Regions from separate parts of the Rhodothermus marinus genome, predicted to be linked through region 2. Evidence: riboswitches for the same ligand, from Rfam matches in the RefSeq annotation. Region 2 holds a riboswitch; the other holds the start of a gene.
The links. A riboswitch is a leader RNA that binds a small molecule or an ion and turns the genes downstream of it on or off. The one in region 2 is predicted to bind S-adenosylmethionine.
Positions count from the first base shown of each region.

Region 1: linked by a shared signal. The riboswitch ahead of GYH26_RS09215 (trans-sulfuration enzyme family protein) and the one ahead of GYH26_RS04915 (O-acetylhomoserine aminocarboxypropyltransferase/cysteine synthase family protein) in region 2 are both predicted to bind S-adenosylmethionine.

Region 1 covers NZ_AP019797.1:2,122,202-2,125,607, reverse strand. Annotated here, with positions in the region: gene GYH26_RS09215 (trans-sulfuration enzyme family protein) at 119-1,279, opposite strand; SAM riboswitch class I at 1,440-1,564, opposite strand; gene hemG (protoporphyrinogen oxidase) at 1,628-3,037, opposite strand; gene GYH26_RS09205 (hypothetical protein) at 3,151-3,406, shown strand, end outside.
Region 2 covers NZ_AP019797.1:1,103,320-1,106,725, reverse strand. Annotated here, with positions in the region: gene metX (homoserine O-acetyltransferase MetX) at 1-259, opposite strand, end outside; gene GYH26_RS04915 (O-acetylhomoserine aminocarboxypropyltransferase/cysteine synthase family protein) at 282-1,610, opposite strand; SAM riboswitch class I at 1,778-1,904, opposite strand; gene rlmN (23S rRNA (adenine(2503)-C(2))-methyltransferase RlmN) at 2,081-3,175, shown strand; gene GYH26_RS04905 (hypothetical protein) at 3,223-3,406, shown strand, end outside.

The sequences.
Region 1 (3,406 bases), 1.0 Mb from region 2:
GCGGGCAACAACACGGACAACCGCAACAGGGGAAAAGGCCGGGTACCTGCATGGGAATCACGGGCGTTTTGTAAAACAGGTTGCCGGAATTTACAACCGAAATCCGCCGAACGCAACTTCAGGCGGCAACGGTGGCCGGTTCGTAGGCCAGCGCCTGTTCCAGGTCGGCAATCAGGTCGTCGGTGGCCTCGATGCCGACCGACAGGCGGATCAGGTTGTCCGTAATGCCGGCGGCCTCGCGTTGTTCCGGGCGCATCGACGCATGGCTCATCGTGGCCGGATGCTCGATGAGCGACTCGACGCCGCCCAGCGATTCGGCCAGCGTGAACACCCGCGTGGACCGCAGGATATGGTGGACGGCCTCCAGGCCCCCTTTGACCGTGAACGAAACCATGCCGCCGAACCCCTTCTGCTGGCGCGCCGCGATCTCGTGCCCTTCATGCGAAGGCAGGCCCGGATAAAAAACCTGCTCGACGTTGGGATGCTGCGCCAGGAAGCGCGCCACGGCCATCGCGTTGTGCTCGTGCTGACGAATGCGCACCGGAAGCGTCTTCAGCCCGCGCAGCACGAGCCAGCAATCGAAGGGTCCGGCGATGGTGCCGTGGGCGTTCGCCACGAACTGCAGCTGCTCGTTCAATTCCTCGGTGCGGACGATGACCGCCCCGCCGATGACGTCGGAGTGGCCGTTCAGGTACTTCGTGGTCGAGTAAACGACGATGTCGGCGCCGAAATCCATGGGTCGCTGCTGGAGCGGCGACAGGAAGGTGTTATCCACCACCACCAGCAGGTCGTGGGCTTTCGCGAAGCGACAGAGCGCATCCAGATCGACAATGCGCAGCAGCGGGTTGGAGGGCGTTTCCACCCAGATGATCCGGGTGTTCGGTCGGATGGCCGCCTCGACGGCCTGCAGGTCGCGCAGATCGACGAACGACACCTCCAGCTTGCTCTGTCGTGCGAGCAGGCTCAGCAGCCGCTCGGTGCCGCCGTAGCAATCGTGGGCGCAGATCACATGGATGCCATGGTCGAACATGGCCAGCACGGTCGAAACGGCCGCCATGCCGCTGGTGGTGGCTACGGCGCCGGCGCCGCCCTCCAGGTCGGCCAGCACCTCTTCCAGCGCACGCCGTGTCGGGTTGCCGCTGCGCGAATAGTCGTATCCTTTCGTCAACCCGACATCCTCGAAGCGGAACGTGGCGCACTGGTAAATGGGAAGAACGATGCTGTTGTAGCTGGAGTCGGTCTGCTGACCGGCCAGCGTCAGACGCGTCTGTGGCTGCATAGGCCTTGATCGGTTCTTGATGATGAAAACGACTTCCTGCAATAGCTCTCATCAAGAACCGAGCGTACAGAACCCCGGCAAACGCCAGAAGCTGCTCTCATCTTCCCCGGAAGCGTATCGACCGAAAACGGGAGGAACTGCGGCGCGGCACGCAGGGCGTCCCTCATCGTTCCCGGTCTGCCTTCCGGGCAGGATTTAGCACCGGACGGCACCTCCCTGCCGGCAGGAGATGCCCGGTTGCTACGGCGTCATCGGGCCTGTTCCCTCAGCCGTTCTTGATGAGATTGACGCAAAGATACGGGCATCAGGCCAGGGAAGGCAAGCCAGCCGGAATTTCTTGATCCAATCTCAATCTCCCAGGAGCAGCTTGGCCAGGCCACCGGCCGCTTCTTCGCGCAGGTGCTGAATGACGGCGCGGGCCGCCTTCAGACCGGAGTGCAGCGCGTCGATCACGGAAATGCCCTCCAGATAATTGCCGGCCAGAAACAGGCCGGATCGGCTCATTTCCACGTCCAGCACACAGGCATGAACCGCATCGTAGCCCAGCCGATACTGGGGAATCGAGCGCTCCCAGCGCCAGACGTGCCGGAAGACCGGCGCGCCCGAAATGCCCAGCAGCCGGCGCAGATCCTGCAGCACCAGCGCCTCCAGACGGTCCTCGGGCAACAATGCCTGTTCGGGATGCCGCATGCCGCCGACGAACGTGGTCAGCAGCACGTGGCCTTCGGGTGCCCGATCCGGAAAGAGCGACGAGGAAAACAGCGTGCCCAGAATCTGAAAGTCCCGCTCCGCGGCCGGCACCAGCATCCCGAAGCCGTCCAGCGGGTGGGCTACCTGCTCGCGCCGGAAGCCCAGCGCCACCAGTGCGATCGGAGGGTGTGGAACGGTGCCGAGCGGGCGGCGCTCCAGCGGCGGATGCATCCGGAGCTGTGCCAGCCGATGCAGCGGTATGGCACAGATGATAATGTCGAAGAACCGCGTCGAGGCATGGCTGCCCTGACGGAACGCCAGCGTCCAGGGATTTTTCTCATCCCAGCGAATGGCCAGCACTTCGGCGTTGCGAATGATCGCATGTGGTGGCAGCCGCTCGGCCAGTGCCCGGGGCAGCATGTGCAGGCCCTCGACAAACGAGAACATCGAGCGGCGTGGGGCCGGGTGATACCGCTGCTTCATCCGATCGCGGATCAGGCCCCAGAAAAGCGAGCCGTATTGCTGCTCCAGTTCGAACAGCTTGGGAAAGGCGTAGCGCACCGAAAGCTGCTCGGGATCTCCGGCAAAGATGCCGGCCACAAAGGGCTCCACCAGGTAGTCCAGCACCTCCGGTCCCAGCCGACGCCGCGCAAACTTGGCCACGCTTTTCTCGGTGCTCCGGTGGGCCCGGGGAATGAACGGCTCGGCCAGCAGGCGCAGACGTGCGCGCGGGGAAAGCAGCGGCGTGCGCAGCAGTTCGCGCGGCGAGCGTGGCAGGGGTATCGGCCGGCCACCCCGCACGATGAAGCGATTCGCCGCGACCGGTCGGGCCGGAATGCACGCGTCCTCCAGATCCACCTGTCGCAGCAACTCTTCGAAGTCGCCCGAGGTGCGCTGGAGCGTCTGAGGGCCGAGCTCCACCAGAAAGCCGTCGATCCGCTCCGACTGGATGAAGCCGCCGATGCGGTCGGTGGCTTCGAAGACTGTTACTTCCAGGCCACGACGGTGCAGCTCATAGGCGGCCGTCAGACCGGCAATGCCGGCTCCGATGATTCCCACAGAAGCCATAAATGCAGGCTTGCCTTTTTGCCGGGGCACGCTTTTCTTCAGGAAAGCCCGAAGCGCTAACGAAGAACCCTTCGGGAAAGTCGCAAAAATTCTGAAGAAAAATACGATCAGCCATGCTGTTTCTGAAAAGCATCTTCGTACTGCTGCACATTCTGACGGCGGCCGCCTGGTTCGGTCTGGGACTCCGGCTGGCGGCGCAGGCGCGCCGTGCGCTGACCCTTTCGCCACCGGCGGCGCAGGCGCTGCTCGAAGAAGGAGCAACCACGGTGCGCCAGATGGGCATGTTTCTGGTAGCCACCCTGGTTTTTGGCCTGGGCGCTCTGTTTACCGGAGGCGGGTTTGCCGTGTACGGCCCGCCCTACCACACAA
Region 2 (3,406 bases):
GCGAGGTGGTGCCGTAGGGCGAGCCCAGCACGTTGGCACACACCACGAAGAAGCGGTCCGTGTCGAACGCCCGGCCAGGCCCCAGTAGATCGCCCCACCACTGGTCGACGTCCGCGCTCCCGGTCAGCGCGTGGCAGACCACCAGCGCGTTGGTGCCTTCCGGGTTCAGGCGGCCCCAGGTCCGATAGGCCACCTGCACCTGGCGCAGCACCACGCCGCTTTCGAGCTCGAATTCAGGCAGCACGAACGTCTGCGTCATGGGCGGCTTCGAGGTTTCGATTTCAGGCGGCGGCCGTCTCCGGAATGCGGGCCAGCGCCTGCGCAAAATCTTCCTTGATGTCTTCAATGTGTTCGATGCCCACCGACACACGCACCATGTCGGGCGTCACGCCGGCGGCCAGCTGCTCCTCGGCCGTGAGCTGCTGGTGCGTGGTCGAAGCCGGATGGATGACCAGCGTCTTGGCATCGCCCACGTTCGCCAGCAGGCTGGCCAGGCGGACGTTGCTCACGAAGGCGCGTCCGGCCTCGTAGCCGCCTTTGAGCCCGAAGGCCAGCACGGCCCCGAAGCCGTTGCGCAGGTACTTTTTCGCCCGCTCGTGGTAGGGATGATCTTCCAGCCCCGGATAGCTCACCCAGGCCACCTGCGGCTGCTCGCGAAGCCAGCGGGCCAGCTCCAGCGCGTTGTCGCAGCTCCGCTGCACGCGCAGCGAGAGCGTTTCGAGTCCCTGCAACAGCAGGAATGCGCCGAAGGGATTCTGGCAGGGACCAAAATCGCGCATGCCTTCGACGCGCGCCCGGATGATGAAGGCCACGTTGACCCCCAGCACCCCGTTGGGACCGAACGTCTCCCAGAAACTCAGGCCGTGGTAGCCGGGCGAGGGCTCCGTAAAGGTCGGAAAGCGGCCGTTATTCCACGGGAACGTGCCGGCATCGACGATCACCCCGCCGATCGTCGTACCGTGACCGCCGATCCACTTCGTGGCCGAATGCACGACGATGTCGGCGCCGTAGTCGATGGGCCGGCACAGATAGCCACAGGCTCCGAACGTGTTGTCCACCACCAGCGGCACGCCGTGGCGGTGGGCAATGTCGGCCAGACGCTCGAAGTCCGGAATGTTGAAGCGCGGATTGCCGATCGTCTCGACGTAAACGGCCTTGGTGCGGTCGTCGATCAGGCTTTCGATCGAGTCCGGATCGTCGCCTTCGGCAAAGCGCACCTGAATGCCGATCCGCGGGAAGGATACCTTGAACTGGTTGTAGGTGCCGCCGTAGAGGTAGCTGGTCGAGACGATGTTGTCGCCGGCCTCGGCCAGCGTCGTCAGCGCCAGAAACTGCGCCGCCTGTCCGCTGGAAGTGGCCAGAGCGGCTACCCCACCTTCGAGCGCCGCCACCCGCCGCTCGAACACGTCGTTGGTGGGGTTCATGATGCGCGAATAGATGTTGCCGAATTCCTGCAGGGCAAACAGGCGGGCGGCGTGGTCGGCGTCCTTGAAGACGAAGGACGTCGAGGCGTAGATGGGCACGGCACGGGCGCCGGTCGCGGGATCGGGTTCCTGGCCGCCGTGAACCTGAAGGGTCTCGAAACGGTAGTTGGGCTGCGGCTGACTCATGGGCCTGTGGACGGTTGGTTGGTGAAACTTCCGGCGAGCCAACTCACCCCGAAGGCCGGATGGGCCACAGGCCCATGCTACGGACGGCATGCCAGGCGGCCATTAAAAAACCTCTCCCGCACGCCGATCCGCGGAAGAGGTACACTGTTCATGGCATCGCCTTGAACAGCTCATCTCCCCTCGCGGTCGTGCGAGGCAGGAATTGGCACCTTTCCCCACGTCGTCTCCCGACGATCAACGGGGCGGTTGCCAGGGCTTCACAGGGCCTGGTCCCTCCACCCTTCTGGATGAGCTGGTAAGAACATCCTTGTTGGGGCCGTTCTACGGACCCCCTCTGAGGGGGTTCCAGACCGGAACCGATTCCACAATGTGAAAAACAGCGCAAAGAGGTCGCCTATCTGCCCCCCTTGACACTCGAACCCTTCCAGCGGCCCTGCGTTGGAAGCATATTGAAACATCAACGCTTCTGCTTGACCGTGCGCACGCCCATAGACCTGCGGACGCTGAATCGCGAAGAGCTGGAGCGGCTGGCCGAGGAAATGGGCGAGCCGCGCTACCGGGGCCGTCAGCTTTTCAAATGGATCTACGGCAAGGGCGCCACGTCCGTCGAGCAGATGACGGACCTGCCCCGTGCCTTTCGTGCCGAACTGGCCCGACGCGCCCGCATCACGCGTCTGGAGCCGGTGCGCCAGCTCACGGCCGGCGACCAGACCGTCAAAGTGCTCTTCCGCCTGCCGTCGGGACGCCACATCGAGTCGGTGCTGATTCCCGATTTCGACGAAGAAACAGGCCGGGTCCGGCGCCTGACCGTGTGCGTCTCCAGCCAGGTGGGCTGCGCCATGGGCTGCGCCTTCTGCGCCACCGGACTCATGGGCTTTCAGCAGAACCTGACGGCCGGCGAAATCTACGATCAGGTCTGGCAACTCAACCGGCTGGCCGAGGAGCGCTTCGGGCGGCGCATCACGAACGTCGTTTACATGGGCATGGGCGAGCCGCTTCTGAACTACGACGCCGTACTCCGAAGCGTGGCGCTGCTGACCGACCGGGACGGCCTCGGGCTTTCGCCCCGTCGAATCACGGTCTCCACGGTCGGCCTGGCCCGCCGCATCCGGCAACTGGCCGAGGACGGCGTGCGCTTCCGCCTGGCCGTCTCGCTGCACGCCCCCACCAACGCCCAGCGCTCGGCCATCATGCCGGTCAACCGCAACGAACAGACCGACCTCGACGACCTGATCGACGCCATCCGCTATTTCGAGGCACGTACCGGCCAGACGATCACCTACGAGTACTGCCTGTTCGAGGGCTTCAACGACCGGCCCGAAGATGCCCACCGCCTGGCCGACATCACCGAACAGGCGCCCGGCAAGGTCAACCTGATCCTCTACAACCCGGTCGAGGGCCTGCCCTTCCACCGGCCCTCCGAGGAGCGCCTGCAGGCTTTCATTCGCGTGCTGGTGGATCGTGGTGTCACGGTCACCGTGCGTCGGAGTCGGGGTCAGGACATCAACGCGGCCTGTGGCCAGCTGGCCGTGCGCGAACAGGCCGCTTCGGAAGCCGTGACATAACGTTGTCACTCCCACAGGCGAACCTGTCAACCAGAGCGCATGGAGCCATGAACAACCGGCATCCTGAATCCGCGTATGATCCCCGCGCCGAGCTGCAGTGGAGCCTGCTGCGCTGGGTGGGCGGCTTCGTCAGCGGCGCGCTGGCCGTGCTGCTATTGCCACGCGCCGCGCGGCTGTTCATTCGGCGCATCCTGCCCGGGCTCCTGCTCGACGTGATCGTGGCCGTCACCG